DNA from 4 places in the Halomonas sp. PAMB 3232 genome. Region 1 is predicted to be linked to each of the others. Evidence: predicted binding sites of a transcription regulator. Region 1 holds the regulator's gene; each other region holds the start of a gene.
What was found. The regulator FliA, encoded in region 1, starts transcription of late flagellar genes. The targets are predictions, from matches to a motif close to CTAAAGTTNNNNNNNNNNCNGCCGATA.

Region 1 (2,181 bases):
GCAGGCTCAGGCGTTGGAGGCGAGCGAAGCCGATGCGCGCGCTGTCGATGCGCCCGTCGCGGACGCGCATGTCGCCAACGCGCACGTCGCAGACGCGCATGTCGCAGACGCGCATGTCGCCAAAATACCGCTCGCCGTGGTCGGGCTTGGGTCGAAGCAGCGCGAGCCGGTGATCGCGCGCCTCGACGAGTGGTCGCGGCTTGGCCGGCGCTGGGCGGCAACGCCAGAGAGCTGGGAGGTCGTGCCGGTGGACGCCGATGCGCCGCTCCAGGCGCTCTGCGCGCGCTACTCGCGCTGGGCGCTGTGGGTGCGAAGCGACGCCGAGGCGTTCGCCGCCATGTACCGCACGCTGCGCCTGGTCAGCGAACACCAGGGGCCCAAACGGCTGTTGGCGCTGCATGAGCCGGGCCTGCCCCGCGCCGGGCTGCTCGAGAATCTGCGCGCGGCGGCGACGGCGTACCTGGGGATCGAACTGCTGCTTTTGGCCAGGTAGGCCATACTGAGTGAGCCACTATGGTTAGGTTATGCTAATGAGAAACGTCATTCTCGCAGCGCTGAGGGGGGTGGTGGCCAGCGGGCTTTCTCTGTCGGCCCTGGCGGGCGGGGGCAGCTGGAGTGTCGATACGACTGGGCTGATGGTCGCGATGAGCGACCGGGCAAGTGCCAGCCAGGCGCTCGCGCCGCCGCCCAGTGCCGAGATTCATCAGGGGCGCATCGAGCGCGTCAACTGGCGCTTCGAAGCGCCGCCGGGGGCCGATATCCATGCCTGGCTTTGCCACCCGGAGCGCTGCGTCGCCCTCGACGGCCAGCGCGGCAGTGCCACCGGCCTTGCCGGGCTCAATGCCGGTGCGCCGCTCGAGTTTCGTTTCGCGTTGGGGCGTGGCCAGCCGCCGGTGAGGGTGAGAGGGCTTCAAGTGATTGTGAACTATCAGTGACCAGCGATTAGCCAGGGGCACGCCGATGTATACAGCAAAGGGAAGAATCCAACACAGCGATATGGTCAACCAGCACATGCCGCTGGTGCGTCGCCAGGCGCTGGCGTTGCAAGTTCGTTTGCCGGCCAGCATCGAGCTCGACGATCTGATCCAGGCCGGCATGGTAGGGCTTTTAGAGGCGCTGGGGCGTTTTGATGCCGCCCAGGGGGCGAGCTTCGCCACCTTTGCTAGCCAGCGAATTCGCGGCGCAATGGTCGATGAGCTGCGCACCCGGGACTGGCTGCCGCGCAGCGTACGCCGCTCGGCCCGGGCCATGGACGAGTCCGTGCGCCGGCTGGAGCAAAGCCTTGGCCGCCCCCCGGAAGAGAGCGAGATCGCCCGCGATCTGGACATGCCAATTAACGAGTACCAGCAGCTTCTGGCGGACACTAATAGTGGCCATCTGCTGCCTTTTGAGGAGCTTCTGGAGGAGGGCGGCGAGCCGATTCAGGAGTCGCTGAACGCGCCTTTCGAGGAGCTACTGGACGGCCAGCAGCGCGAAACCCTGATTGCCGCGATCGAGGCGCTGCCGGAGCGCGAAAAGCTGTTGATGGCGCTTTACTACCAGGAAGAGCTCAACCTCAAGGAGGTGGGCGCGGTGCTGGGCGTCACCGAGTCGCGCGTGTCGCAGCTACACAGCCAAGCCATCAGCCGTTTGCGGGCGCGTCTGCACGAGCCGGACTAAACCTTTTCACTGTTAACCCCAACCGGCGAGGAGCCGTCGATGAACCCCTCTACCCTGATTGGAATAGGCGCCAGCATCCTCTTGCTGGTGAGCGTGCTGTTCTTTACCGCAGAGTCCGCGGCAAGCTTCATCAACCTGCCCGGGCTTGCCATCGTCATCACCGGCACGCTGGCGGCGACCTTCATCAGCTATCCGCTCAAGGAAGTGGTGCGCGTGGTACGCCTGGTGGGGCTGGTATTTCGCCGCGAGAATACCTATGTGCGCGACGACATCGACGAGCTAGTCTCCATGGCCAGGCTCTGGTTCAAGGGCGACGTGCGCGCAGTGGAGCGCGAGCTCGAACACACCCGCAACCCGTTTTTGCGCACCGGCATCCAGCTCGTCATCGCCAACACCAAGGAAGACGAGATCTTTGACATGCTGCGCTGGCGTATCGCCAGGCTCAAGGCCCGCGAGCACGCCGAGGCGCAGATCTTTCGCACCATGGCGACCTACGCGCCGGCGTTTGGCATGATCGGTACC
Region 2 (2,181 bases), 340 kb from region 1:
TTTCCTAAAACGCAAAAAAGCAAGGAGCGCCGCAATGCGTAACATCATCTATATCGTGGGTCTGGTCGTCGTCGTGCTGTTCATTCTTTCGATGCTTGGCCTGCGCTAATCAAGGCGCCGTGCCAAACACAAACGCCCGCAAATGCGGGCGTTTTTACGTTCGAGCGGAGCCTTTTGCGCTAGGCGCAGTCCGCCGCGCCCTGACCGAACAGGTCGAACATGATGTCCCGGCCCAGCGCCGTTAGCACGAAACGCCCTTCCTGATTGGTCATTCCCGCCGCGTTTGATTCAAGCATTTCACGACACGCCGCCCAGCCCGCATCCTGCTCATCGAGCGCCGCGATCTCGCGCTTTGCCAACCCGCAGCCGGGCAGCGTCACGGTTTCCAACACATGACCGTTCACGTACAAAAGCTCTGCCAGTGTGAATAGGCACTGACGCAGCCGAGACGCATCTACGGCGGCAGGGGCGCCGGGGGTGTCACCTTCGCAGGGCATTGAATGCTCCATCGTTTAACGAACAACGTTTCCCTAGTGTAATGGAGCTGACCTATTTAGACCAAGGTCTAAGTTTTTGGCGTGTTCAACGCTTGGGTTCGGTACGTATTGCGCCCTGCGGTTATTTCCTCTTGGGTGGCTCTTTTAACCGAAAAAGTCGTAAAGATTACAGAAAATAACCGTTTACTAAGTTAAAAGTGGGATAAAGGCTAAAGACACTGCGCGATTTGCCGATAATCAATGCATTGACACAGGCAAATTTCAGCTCGCCTAAAGAGCAGGCGATCACATTTAAAGGGGCAGCAATCGATGGCTTCCATATCTTCACTGGGCATTGGCTCGGGGCTCGATTTAAACGGGCTATTGGATCAGCTTCAAACCGCCGAGCGCGCCAAACTTCAGCCCATTGCCGAGCAGGTTCAATCTGCCAACACGACCGTCTCTGCCTATGGAGCGCTCAAAAGCGCGGTTTCCACGTTCCAGGATGCCACCCAGGCGTTGAACGATACGTCGTCGTTTGAAAGCCTCACCACCAATGTCGAGGGCGACGGTGTTATCGCCATTGCGTCCAGCGAAGCACAGGCGGGCCGGTACGACGTAGAGGTGGATCAACTGGCAACTGCTGGTAGCCTCGTGACAGAGCGTTTGGATAGCGCTGATGAAAGTGTTGTCAGCGGTGAGCAGACGCTCAGCTTCGCACTGACTGAAGGCAGTATGCCCGAGATCACGATCGCCGATGGCAGTTCGCTTGAAGACATTCGAGACGCCATCAACGATCAAGGCGGCGGTCAGGTGACTGCCTCTATCATCAATGACGGGCAAGGGTATCGGCTCTCGGTCATGTCGAGCGAGACCGGCGCTGATGCCAGTATCGAAAGTACCAATTTCTCGACCATTCTATCCGGTGATGTCACCACCTCGGACACTCAGGTCGTGCAAAAGGGACAGAACGCGGCGTTCAACGTCAACGGTATCGATATCGTCAGTGCCTCCAACCAGGTCGAGGGCGCCATTCAAGGAATGACCTTGACGCTCACGGAGGCCGGTACTTCGAGTACCATCAAGGTCGAGCAGGATAATGAAGCACTGCGTGAGAACGTGAATACCTTTGTGGAAAGCTTCAACACGCTCAAGAGCACCTTGAATACCTTGACCAACTTCGATGTGGAAACGGGCCAGTCGGGAGGCTTGAACGCTGATGCGACTACACGAGCCGTCGAGCGCGAGCTCCGTCAGGCTATTAGCGGTATGACCGGCGGTGACGGCTTCAACGTACTGTCCGACGTCGGCATTTCATTGCAAACCGACGGTACGCTAAAGGTCGATGACGAAAAGCTGGATAACGTCATTGCCACCCAGCCGGACAGGCTGGCCCAATTTTTCGCAGGGAGCAGCGAAGGAGGCGGCATGGCCGGACAAATCAATACGTCTCTTGAGCGCCTGGTAGGCGATGGCGGCCGCCTTGATACGGCCAAAGAAAATGCAGAAAGCCGCGTCGAGTCGCTACAGGAGCGCTATAGCCGAACCGAAGAGCGCATCGGGCAAACCGTCGAGCGTTATCGTGTTCAGTTTCAAGCAATGGATAGCATGGTGGCGCAAATGAATCAGACGGGTGCCTATCTCGAACAGCAGTTGGGAATGCTGGCCCAAACCAACCAGAGCTAGGCCCAGCTCTCACGGACAG
Region 3 (2,181 bases), 350 kb from region 1:
GAGCGAAGTGAACGACGGGGCCGCAAGGCCCCGTTTTTCGTTGGGCGCCTCGCGCATTTTTCTCATGTGAATCGCGCGAAAGGCCTAAAGAAGTGCCTCCAACAGCCGTTAATTATAATAACGGCGATGCAAGCGCCGATTTAAAGGCCTCTCCTGGGCCACTAAACACAGAGGATTACCCCATGTCCGTCATCAATACCAACATTACTTCCATGATTGGCCAGAACAACCTGAGCAAGTCCCAGGGCATGCTGGCTCAGGCGCAGGAGCGTCTTTCTTCCGGCCTGCGTATCAACAGCGCCTCCGACGACGCAGCAGGTCAGGCGATCGCCAACAAGATGACCGCCCAGATCAAGGGTATGGATCAGGCGAGCCGTAACGCCAGCGACGGTATCTCGCTCGTTCAAACCATGGAAGGCGGCCTGGACCAGATCAACGACAACCTGCAGCGTATTCGTGAGCTGGCGGTTCAGGGTGCCAACGACACCAACACCGACGATGATCGCGCCGCAATCGAAACCGAGATCAACGAGCGTTTGGCCGAGATCGACCGCGTAGCGGGCAGCAACAATTTCAACGGTACCAATCTTCTTAACGCCAGCGGCAGCCTGAGCATCCAGGTCGGTTCCAATACCGATGTTGAAGACGTCATCAATGTTAAAACTGTTGACGCTACCGTGTCGGGCCTTGGTTTGACTGGCGCGTCGGGAGGGATTGTCGCAGGGACTACCTTTACGGCCGCTAGCGGAGCTGGCGCCCACACCAGCTTCCAAAGCCTGATCGATGCCGTTGATACTGCTACTAAAACACTGGATACCAACCGCGCTACTTTGGGTGCTACGCTGAACCGCTTCGACTCCGTGATCGACAACTTGGCGACCACCTCGACCAACCTGTCCGAAGCACGCTCGCGAATCGAGGACGCCGACTACGCCAAGGAAGTGTCGAACATGACGCGCGCCAACATCCTCCAGCAGGCGGGTACGTCGATGCTGGCCCAGGCGAACCAGACGCCGCAGTCGGTATTGTCTCTGCTGGGCTAATAGTCGGGTAAGTGCTGCCATTGACAGCTAGAGTAACGGGGCCAATTGGCCCCGTTTTTCGTTCTTTCTGCAAGCAAAATTATTTTCACAAAACGGCTTTAAACCATTCAAGAATCCACGTTAACGGCCGTTAATTATAATAACGGCGACGCAGTCGCCGACCTGTAGGCCCTTCTCAGGCCATAAAATACCGAGGATCTCATCCATGTCCGTTATCAATACCAACATCACCTCCATGATCGGCCAGAATAACCTGCGCGCTTCGCAGAGCATGCTGGCTCAGGCACAAGAGCGTCTCTCTTCCGGTCTGCGCATCAACAGCGCATCCGACGATGCCGCCGGTCAGGCGATCGCAAACAAGATGACTGCTCAGATCAAGGGCATGGAGCAGGCCAGTCGTAACGCCAGCGACGGCATCTCGCTCGTTCAGACCATGGAAGGCGGTCTGGATCAAATCAACGACAACCTGCAGCGTATTCGTGAACTGGCGGTACAGGGTGCTAACGACACCAATACCGCCGACGATCGCGCGGCGATCACGACCGAGATCAACGAGCGTATCGCCGAGATCGACCGCGTAGCGGGCAGCAATAACTTCAACGGCACTAACCTGCTTAATGTTAGCGGTGGCGGTACTCTGAACATTCAGGTTGGCTCCAATACATCGACCAATGATGTTATTGAAGTGAGCACAATCGATGCGACTAGCGCTGCCTTGGGAGTGAGTGGCGCAGCTGCCGCGCTTTCCGGTGCAGGAGCATCGCACACGACTTTCCAGAGTTTGATCGACGCTGTCGATGGCGCAACGAAAACCCTGGATACCAACCGCGCGACTTTGGGCGCCACGTTGAACCGCTTTGATTCCGTGATCGATAACCTGGCGACCACCTCGACCAATCTGTCCGAAGCGCGCTCACGTATCGAGGATGCCGATTATGCCAAGGAGGTGTCCAACATGACCCGCGCCAACATTCTGCAGCAGGCGGGTACGTCCATGCTGGCTCAGGCCAATCAGACCCCGCAGTCCGTTCTATCTCTGCTTGGTTAATAACACATTAATGAGTGTCGACGGGGCCGAAAGGCCCCGTTTTCGTTATAGGCTTGAGAGAAATATGGAACACTTCGTTACACGCTATAA
Region 4 (2,181 bases), 420 kb from region 1:
CAGCAGTATGCTAAAGCCCCTGCAACAACCGCAAGATCATCTGCCCCTGCTGATTGGCCTGAGCGAGGATCGCTATGCCTGCCTGCTGGAGAATCTGGGCGCGAACCAGGTGTGAGACCTCGCGGGCGTAGTCGGTGTCCTGAATGCGCGATTGGGCGGCGGAGAGATTGACGATCGAGTTGTCGAGACCTTCGATGACGCTTTCGAAGCGGTTTTGCACTGCACCGAAATAGCTTCGCTGGCGGTCGAGCTTGCCGAGGGCGGTATCGAGGACGCCGGTGGGGTTGTCGGTGGCGCTGTCTCTGAGCACACTGAAACCGGTGAGTCCCAGCGCGTCCACGCCCATCGCCTGCAAGCGCACACCGATGGTATCGCCGCTGTTGGCGCCCACCTGGATGTTGAGGGTCTTATCTTCCATTAACCCCACGCCGTTGAAATCACTCTGCCCGGCGAGCCGGTCGATCTCCTCGAGGCGCTGGTCGATTTCGTCCTGCAGCGAGCGCAGGTCGCTCGCGTTGTAGGTGCCGTTGCCCGCCTGCACGGAAAGCTCGCGAATACGCTGCAGGTTGTCGTTGATCTGATCGAGGGTGCCTTCGGCGGTCTGCACCATCGAAATGCCGTCCTGGGTGTTGCGCATGGCCTGGTCCATACCGCGAATCTGCGCGCCCATCCGGTTGGCGATCGCCTGCCCCGCCGCATCGTCTTTAGCGCTATTGATCCGCAGCCCCGACGAAAGCCGCTGCATGGAGGTTTGCATCGCCTGCTGGTTGATGCGCAGATGCTTTTGCGCCGTCAGCGACGAGACGTTGGTGACAAGGCTGAACATGGAGGTGATCCGGGCCCTCGCAATGGGAACCGCTTTTAGACGTTATCGGCCCAACCCGGGAAAACATGAGCAGTCCAAACGCAGCGGGGCCGCCCGAAGGCGGCCCCGCTGGTCGTACTGACGAGTCCTTGAACGACTCAGGTCTCGTCGGCGTCGTCCACGTCGTCGTGGTGCGGCGTCTTGTGGTCCGCCTCGCTGGTCTGCTGGCTGGGCGGCGTCGCCTCGGAGAGGGGCGTTTGCACCGCGCTCTTCTCCCTGGCGGTCGAGTCCAGAATCCGCAGGTTCGCGGGCGGTGCCTTGCCGTCGCGGTCCTCGCCGAAGTAGAGCGTGGTGTGCGGGAACGGGATCTCGATGCCGGCTTCGTCGAAGCGCATCTTGACCAGCCGGTTGAAGGCCCGGCCCACGCCCCACTGATCGCCCGGCGTGGTCTTGATGACGACCCGGATGTTCACCGAGCTGTCGGCAAGTGCGGTCACGCCGGCCACGGTCATGTCCGCCAAGAGCTTGAAGCCGTGCTCTTCGCTGGCCTTGAGATCCTCGAAGGCGAGCTGGAGCTGCTCGATGGCGTAATCGATGCTCTCGCGGTAAGCGATGCCGTACTCGCCTACGTGGTTGCCGTACTCGCGCATGTAGTTCGAGACGGTATCCACGCTCGAGAAGGGCACGATGTGGTAGGTACCGGAGAGATCGCGAATCGCCACCGAGCGAATGCTCAAACGCTCCGCGGTGCCGGTGATACCGCCCACCGTGACCACGTCGCCGGTGTTCATGGCGTTTTCGATCTGGATGAACACGCCGGTGATCACGTCCTGCACCAGTTTCTGGGCGCCGAAACCGATCGCCAGACCCAGCACCCCGGCACCGGCGATCAGCGGGCCGATGTTGATGCCGATTTCCGAGAGCAAAATCATGCCGGTGATGGTCACCATGGCGATCGCCAGGGCGTTACGGAACAGGCTCAAAAGCGTTTTGGCCCGCGCCGAGGGCTCGCCGCCACCGGTTTCCGGGTTGAGCTTGTGCTCGATCAGACTCGCCAGCGCCAGCCAAATACCCAGCGAGACGATGAGAATTACCGCGATGCTGATCAATCGACCCACGATCAAAACGCCGCGCTCGGAGGCGTACCAGGCGGCCAGATTGAAGGCGCCCCAGGCATCCAGTACCACCATGATCACGGCCACCAGAATGATGACGCGAATCACGCGCAGCGCGTTGGGAATATAGCTATTGAGCCGGTGTTCGAGCATCGGAAGCTTGCGGCGCAAGTCATCGGAGAGCTCGATACGCCGACCGATGAACTGGGTCAAGAAGCTCGAAAGCAGAATACCGACGACCACCGCGACCAGCGTTTTGAG

Region 2: the regulator FliA is predicted to act here: its motif matches at 707-733, upstream of fliD (flagellar filament capping protein FliD).
Region 3: the regulator FliA is predicted to act here: its motif matches at 1,150-1,176, upstream of RN346_RS14545 (flagellin).
Region 4: the regulator FliA is predicted to act here: its motif matches at 870-896, upstream of RN346_RS01185 (flagellin).

Annotation. Positions count from the first base shown of each region.
Region 1 is NZ_CP134865.1:3,531,396-3,533,576, reverse strand. It holds gene RN346_RS16265 (hypothetical protein) at 1-493, shown strand, start outside; gene RN346_RS16260 (flagellar protein FlhE) at 531-935, shown strand; gene RN346_RS16255 (RNA polymerase sigma factor FliA) at 961-1,659, shown strand; gene RN346_RS16250 (motility protein A) at 1,699-2,181, shown strand, end outside.
Region 2 is NZ_CP134865.1:3,187,357-3,189,537, reverse strand. It holds gene RN346_RS14570 (hypothetical protein) at 180-497, opposite strand; gene fliD (flagellar filament capping protein FliD) at 861-2,162, shown strand.
Region 3 is NZ_CP134865.1:3,182,604-3,184,784, reverse strand. It holds gene RN346_RS14550 (flagellin) at 183-1,043, shown strand; gene RN346_RS14545 (flagellin) at 1,249-2,091, shown strand.
Region 4 is NZ_CP134865.1:256,838-259,018, reverse strand. It holds gene RN346_RS01185 (flagellin) at 11-826, opposite strand; gene ybiO (mechanosensitive channel protein) at 964-2,181, opposite strand, start outside.